Regions from separate parts of the Allobosea sp. RAF48 genome, predicted to be linked through region 2. Evidence: riboswitches for the same ligand, from Rfam matches in the RefSeq annotation. Region 2 holds a riboswitch; the other holds the start of a gene.

Region 1 (3,468 bases), on a different contig from region 2:
ATTCAACCGCCTTTGGCATGATTGGCCAGGCCCGGAAGCGGGACGTTGCCGAAGTGAATCGCCCGTAAGCGGACATCTCAGACGTCGGCAAGCGGCCGCCCCCGCTTGTCAGGCGCCTCGTGGCGAATGTCTCACTTGGGGCGCCACCAGACCACGAAGGCAAACCTGTGAATGTCTGGTTCGGGGCGGCAGCCAGAGTCTGCTTATGGCGCGAACCGGAGCGCATTGCTCAATGAATGATCGCGCCTCGCGCCACCCACGTGACTTGCGAGCGAGAGCGAGTGTTGGGGTATCCGCAACTTCCGGTCCCCTATTTCTCAATTAAATCATCTGCTTAGTGCAGATAGAAGTGGCGGAGACGGAGGGATTCGAACCCTCGATACCCTTGTGGGGTATGCTCATTTAGCAAACGAGTGCCTTCAGCCTCTCGGCCACGTCTCCGGCGAGAGGCTCTATGCCTGATTGCAGAGGCCTTTGACAAGCCTCGCCGATAACTTCCTTCGTACGACCTGTGTATTCGCGCGAACGCGGCGCTCGACCACTCCCGTGTGAAGGGAGTGCTCGAGAGGTAAGAGGCCGCCGCAACGGAGCCCTGCGCCGGCCTGGCTTGCTCCCCGGCGGCGCTGCCACTAAATTGCTGTTGTCCGTTGGGGTGCCGAAAGGCTGAGAGGCGTGGCCTGCGCCAACCCATCGCACCTGATCCGGGTAATGCCGGCGAAGGGAACGGTCTTCGGCTCGCAGACAAGTTGCTCGCGCCTCAGGCCGCTGCCTTCCCGGGAGCAGGGAAAGCATGACGGCAGAACGTCCTCAGTCAGGCCTGACAGTCGCGGTGGTCGGCGCCGGCGTCGTCGGTCTCGCCTGCGCCACCGAACTGCTGGCGCGCGGCGCTGACGTCACCGTGCATGAACGCGGCCCGCGCGTCGGGGCCGAGGCCTGCTCCTGGTATGCTGGCGGCATGCTCGCGCCCTGGTGCGAGGGCGAGAGCGCCGAGGAGCCGGTGATCCGGCTAGGGCAGCAGGCAGCCGACTGGTGGGAGCGTCATGCCGGCGGCGTCGTCCGCAAGGGCACGCTCGTCGTCGCGCCAAGCCGGGATCGGTCGGAGCTGCGCCGCTTCGGCCAGCGAACCAGCCATTTCGAGGATATCGACGGCGAGGCCATCGCCGGGCTGGAGACCGATCTCGCCGGGCGATTCTCGCGCGGTCTGTTCTTCTCTGGGGAGGCGCATCTCGATCCCCGACAGGCGATCGCCGCTCTGGGCGAGCGGCTGGTCGCGAACGGCGCCGTCATCCATTTCGACAGTGCGGTCGAACCGGCCGATCTCGATGCCGATATCGTCCTCGACTGCCGCGGGCTGGCTGCGCGCGATGTCCTGCCGGAACTGCGCGGCGTCAAGGGTGAGATGCTGCTGCTCCGGAGCGACGATATCAGCCTGTCGCGGCCGGTTCGTCTGCTGCACCCGCGTATCCCGCTTTACATCGTGCCGCGTGCCGACGGGCTCTTCATGGTCGGTGCGACGATGATCGAGAGCGGGGAGCGCAGCCGCATCTCGGCCCGCGCCATGCTGGAGCTGCTCGGCGCGGCCTATGCGCTGCATCCAGCCTTCGGCGAGGCGGAGGTGGTCGAGATCGGTACCGATGCCCGCCCGGCCTTTCCCGACAACCTGCCGCGGCTGACACGCCGCGGGCGGGTGATCCACGTCAACGGACTCTACCGCCACGGTTTCCTGCTCAGCCCCGCGATGGCGTGGATGGCGGCGGAAGCCGTGTCCAATCCGCAATCCAGACCGGAGATGCTGCATGACCTTGCTGCTTAACGGCGCGCCGCAGGAAATCGCCGCGAAGACGCTGGCGGAGGCGCTGGCCGAGCTCGGCTATGGCGGCCGCATCGTCGCGACGGCGGTGAACGGCGAGTTCGTGCCGGCGCGCAAGCGGGCCGAGATGCCTTTGAACGATGGCGACCGCATCGAGGTCGTCGCGCCGATGCAGGGAGGCTGAGATGGCGTCCTTCTATGGTTTCGAGCCGCAGAATCCGCTTTTCCTCGGTACAGCGCAGTATCCGTCTCCCGCGATCCTGGCCGAGGCGGTGAAGCGCTCGGGCGCCGAGGTCGTCACCGTCTCGCTGCGGCGGGAATCGGCCGGCGGCGCCGGGCAGGCGTTCTGGGCGCTGATCCGCGAGCTCGGCGTCAAGGTTCTGCCGAACACGGCGGGCTGTCACACCGTCAAGGAAGCGGTGACCACCGCACAGATGGCGCGCGAGGTCTTCGGCACCGACTGGATCAAGCTCGAGGTGATCGGCGAGGACGACACGCTGCAGCCGGATGTGATCGCGTTGGTCGAGGCCGCCCGCATCCTCGCCGATGACGGCTTCAAGGTCTTTCCCTACACCACGGAGGATCTCGTCGTCGGCGGGCGGCTGCTCGATGCCGGCTGCGAGGTGCTGATGCCCTGGGGCGCACCGATCGGCTCGGGCAGGGGGCTCAACAACCCCTATGGCCTGCGCAGCATGCGTCAGCATTTCCCTGACATTCCGCTCGTCGTCGATGCCGGTATCGGCCTGCCTTCCCATGCCGCACAGGCGATGGAGATGGGCTATGACGGCATCCTGCTCAATACCGCCGTCGCCAAGGCGGGCGACCCCGCGGCGATGGCGGAGGCCTTCGCGCTCGCCATCCGCGCCGGCCGCCAGGCCTTCGCCGCGCAGCCGATCGAGGCGCGCGACATGGCCGCTCCCTCCACCCCCGTCATGGGCAAAGCCTTCCTGGCCTGAAAGACTCGTCCCGCATGAAGCTCGATCCGTTCTACCCCATCTTCGACAGCGCCGATTGGCTGGAGCGGATGCTGCCGCTCGGCGTCAAGCTGGTGCAGTTGCGCGTCAAGGACCGCCCCGAGGCCGAGGTCGCACGCGAAATCGCCCGGGCGAGGACGCTCTGCGCGGCGGCCGGCTGTGTGCTCGTCGTCAACGACTACTGGAAGCTCGCCATCGCCGAGGGCTGCGATTTCATCCATCTCGGCCAGGAGGATCTCGACGACGCCGATCTCGGCGCGATCCGCAAGGCGGGGCTCAAGCTCGGCGTCAGCAGCCATGACGAAGCCGAGCTGGAGCGGGCGCTGGCGACGGAGCCGGACTATGTCGCGCTCGGTCCGGTCTATCCGACGATCCTGAAGCAGATGCGCTTCGGGCCGCAGGGGCTGGAGCGGCTCGGCGAGTGGAAGCGCCGTATCGGCGACCTGCCGCTGGTCGGCATCGGCGGCATCTCGCTGGAGCGGGCGCCGGGGGTGTTCGAGGCCGGTGCCGACATCGTCGCGGCGGTGACCGACATCACGCTGAACGCCGATCCTGAGGGGAGGCTGAAGGCTTGGGTCGCGGCGACGCGTGAGCGCCCGTCGCCCGGGTCCTGAACGCTGTCATCCCGGACAAGCGGCAAAGCCGCGCTGATCCGGGATCCATGCCTGAACCTGTGCCGGAGGC
Region 2 (3,468 bases):
TCTGCGTGCCCGCATGCGCAGCGTCGATATCGATACGATCAACTTCGACACCGGTTCCTGGCAGGTTTCGCCGGACCAGGGTCAGCGTCTGGCCGTGATCGCGGATTCGGTCCGGCGGGCCCTGCAGAGCTCGCCGAACGAGGTCTTCCTCGTCGAGGGGCATACCGATGCCGTCGGCTCCGATGTCGACAATCTCTCGCTCTCGGATCGCCGGGCCCAGTCGGTCGCCGAGATCCTGACGCGCGACTTCCAGATCCCGCCTGAAAACCTGACCACCCAGGGCTATGGCGAGCAGTATCTGAAGGTTCAGACCCAGGACGCCGCGCGCGAGAATCGGCGCGTGACGCTGCGGCGCATCACGCCGCTGCTGACCGGTCAGAACCGCTGATCCCGCACGGGGCTGCTCCATGGGCAGCCCCGTTCTTTGCGGCGCGCGAGGAACCCCCGCACGCCCGTGGCGGTTCCTCTTCCGCAGGGAGAGCCGATGGGAGATGCAGCCATGAAGATGTCCGCTCTGGCGATGGCAGGCCTGATGCTCGCGGGTTACTTCGCGCCGTTTCCGGCATCGGCTCAGAATGTTCCTCCCGCCGTGAAACAGCGTGCTCCTGGCGTGCCGGTGAGGCCCCGGGCAGATGGGGCCGTGCGGCCGCCGGCCGGCGAACGGGCCGCGCCGCCGCGCGCCGACAGGCGTGAACAGCGCGATGACGGAGCACAGGCTGGCCCGCCGCAGCCCGGTCGCGACCTGCCGATGCCGCGTGCGGTGCCGTCGATCATCAGGCCCTGAGGCCGTTCAGGATTTGGCAAGGCGGGCGCATTAGCGTCGCCGGCATGAGCGACGCCGTCTCCCTTGCCCGCAGCATCGTCACGATGCAGGCCGCCTCGACGCAGCAGGCGCTGTCCGCCGAGATGATCAAACAGAACGCGCAGGCCGATCATAGCCTCGTCACCATGCTCCAGCAGAGCGTCGACCAGAGCAAGGCGATGCTCCCGGCCGGGCAGGGCGCCCTTGTCGACCGCTCCGCCTGAAGAATTCCCGCCTTCTGATCGTCTGCCGCATCACCCGTTGCCAAGCGGCCTCGCAGCGCCTAACCTCCGTACCGTTCCGAGGGGTGCCCGCAAGGGCTGAGATGGCTTCCGAAGCCGAACCCGTCGAACCTGATCCGGGTCATACCGGCGGAGGGACTGGAACGCGATCGCAGGGCGCAAAGCCTTGCCCGCAGACAGCGACTGAACCGCTTCGACGCCGGATCTCCTGACCTGTACCAAGGAGGAGATCCCCATGAATGCCCATATCAAACCCCAGAAGAACAGCGTCAAAACCGCGCCGCAAAGCGTGACGACCGGCCCGATCATCGGCTCGCGCAAGATTTATGTCGCAGCCCCCGAACATCCCGAAATGCGCGTGCCGTTCCGCGAGGTCGTGCTGACCACCGATGCCGAGCCGCCGGTGCGCATCTATGATCCCTCCGGCCCCTATACCGAGACCGAGGCGAAAATCGACCTCAACGCCGGGCTGACGCAGCCGCGCCGGGCCTGGCTCGATGCCCGCGGCTTCCAGACCGTGCCCGGCCGGGCCGTCACCGCTGCCGACAACGGCCATATCAGCGAAGCGCAGCTCGTGCCCGCCTGCCCGGCGCAGCGCCCGATCCTCGAGGCGAAGCCGGGCCAGATGACGACGCAGTACGAGTTCGCGAAGGCGGGCATCATCACGCCCGAGATGATCTATGTCGCCCATCGCGAGAATCTCGGTCGTGCCGCCATGCTGGAAGGCGCGCGGGAGCGGCATGCCGATGGCGAGAGCTTCGGTGCCAGCGTGCCGGAATTCGTGACGCCCGAATTCGTCCGCGACGAGATCGCCCGCGGGCGCGCGATCATCCCGGCCAACATCAACCACCCCGAGCTGGAGCCGATGGCGATCGGCCGCAACTTCCTGGTCAAGATCAACGCCAATATCGGCAACTCCGCCGTCACCTCCGGCGCGGCCGAGGAGGTCGAGAAGCTGGTCTGGGCGATCCGCTGGGGCGCCGACACGGTGATGGACCTCTCCACCGGCCGCAACATCCACAACATCCGCTCCTGGATCCTGCGCAATTCGCCGGTGCCGATCGGCACCGTGCCGATCTATCAGGCGTTGGAGAAGGTCGGCGGCGATCCGATCAAGCTCGATTGGGAGGTGTTCAAGGACACGCTGATCGAGCAGGCCGAGCAGGGCGTCGACTATTTCACCATCCATGCCGGCGTGCGGCTTCCTTACGTCCCGCTGACCGCCAACCGCGTCACCGGCATCGTCTCGCGCGGCGGCTCGATCATGGCGCGCTGGTGCCTGGCGCATCACCGCGAGAGCTTCCTCTACGAGCGCTTCGACGAGATCTGCGAGATCATGCGCAAATATGACGTCTCGTTCTCGCTCGGCGACGGCCTGCGCCCCGGCTCGATCGCCGACGCCAACGACCGGGCTCAGTTCGCAGAACTCGAGACGCTCGGCGAGCTGACCAAGGTCGCCTGGGACAAGGGCTGCCAGGTGATGATCGAGGGCCCCGGCCATGTGCCGATGCACAAGATCAAGGAGAACATGGACAAGCAGCTGCGCGAATGCGGCGAGGCGCCGTTCTACACGCTCGGACCGCTGACCACCGACATCGCGCCGGGCTATGACCACATCACCTCCGGCATCGGGGCTGCGATGATCGGCTGGTATGGCTGCGCCATGCTCTGCTACGTCACGCCGAAGGAGCATCTCGGGCTGCCGAACCGCGACGACGTCAAGACCGGCGTCATCACCTATCGGATCGCGGCCCATGCCGCCGACCTCGCCAAGGGCCATCCGGCGGCGAAGATCCGGGACGACGCGGTCTCCCGTGCCCGTTTCGACTTCCGCTGGGAGGACCAGTTCAACCTCGCGCTCGACCCCGACACGGCGCGCGAGTTCCATGACGAGACCCTGCCGAAGGACGCCCACAAGGTCGCCCATTTCTGCTCGATGTGCGGGCCGAAATTCTGCTCGATGAAGATCACGCAGGATCTGCGCGCCGAGGTGCAGGCGATGGGTGAAAACGAACGCAAGGCACTGGAGGCTTTGGCCGACGAAGGCATGGCCGCCAAGTCGAAGGAATTCCTCGACAAGGGCGGCAGCATCTATCTACCTGCGGCCGAATGAGCGGTATGAACGACAGCCTCGACGCGGCCCAGGTCGCGTCGATCCTCGCGCGGGTGGCCGAGCGCCGCCCGCGCGTCCATTGCCTGACCAATACGGTGGCGCAGAACGTCACCGCCAACATGCTGCTCGCCTTCGGAGCCGTGCCCTCGATGGCTGGTCATCCCGAGGAGGTTGCGGCTGTTGCAGCCGGTGCCGGCGCGATCCTGATCAATCTCGGGACGATCAGTCCGGAGGGCGAGCGCGCCATCCCGAAGCTCCTTGCTGCGGCGCGGGACGGCGGCATCCCGCTCGTGCTCGACCCTGTCTTCGTC

Evidence for each region. A riboswitch is a leader RNA that binds a small molecule or an ion and turns the genes downstream of it on or off. The one in region 2 is predicted to bind thiamine pyrophosphate.
Region 1: it holds a riboswitch for thiamine pyrophosphate, as region 2 does, so the genes downstream of both, thiO (glycine oxidase ThiO) here and thiC (phosphomethylpyrimidine synthase ThiC) in region 2, are expected to answer to the same signal.

Annotation. Positions count from the first base shown of each region.
Region 1 covers NZ_JBFRDZ010000001.1:142,218-145,685, reverse strand. The annotation lists tRNA gene AB4Z10_RS00720 (tRNA-Ser) at 351-441, opposite strand; TPP riboswitch at 639-740, shown strand; gene thiO (glycine oxidase ThiO) at 818-1,813, shown strand; gene thiS (sulfur carrier protein ThiS) at 1,797-1,994, shown strand; gene AB4Z10_RS00705 (thiazole synthase) at 1,996-2,766, shown strand; gene AB4Z10_RS00700 (thiamine phosphate synthase) at 2,781-3,398, shown strand.
Region 2 covers NZ_JBFRDZ010000012.1:1,428-4,895, forward strand. The annotation lists gene AB4Z10_RS19950 (OmpA family protein) at 1-388, shown strand, start outside; gene AB4Z10_RS19955 (hypothetical protein) at 500-784, shown strand; gene AB4Z10_RS19960 (hypothetical protein) at 829-1,026, shown strand; TPP riboswitch at 1,096-1,200, shown strand; gene thiC (phosphomethylpyrimidine synthase ThiC) at 1,280-3,157, shown strand; gene AB4Z10_RS19970 (hydroxyethylthiazole kinase) at 3,163-3,468, shown strand, end outside.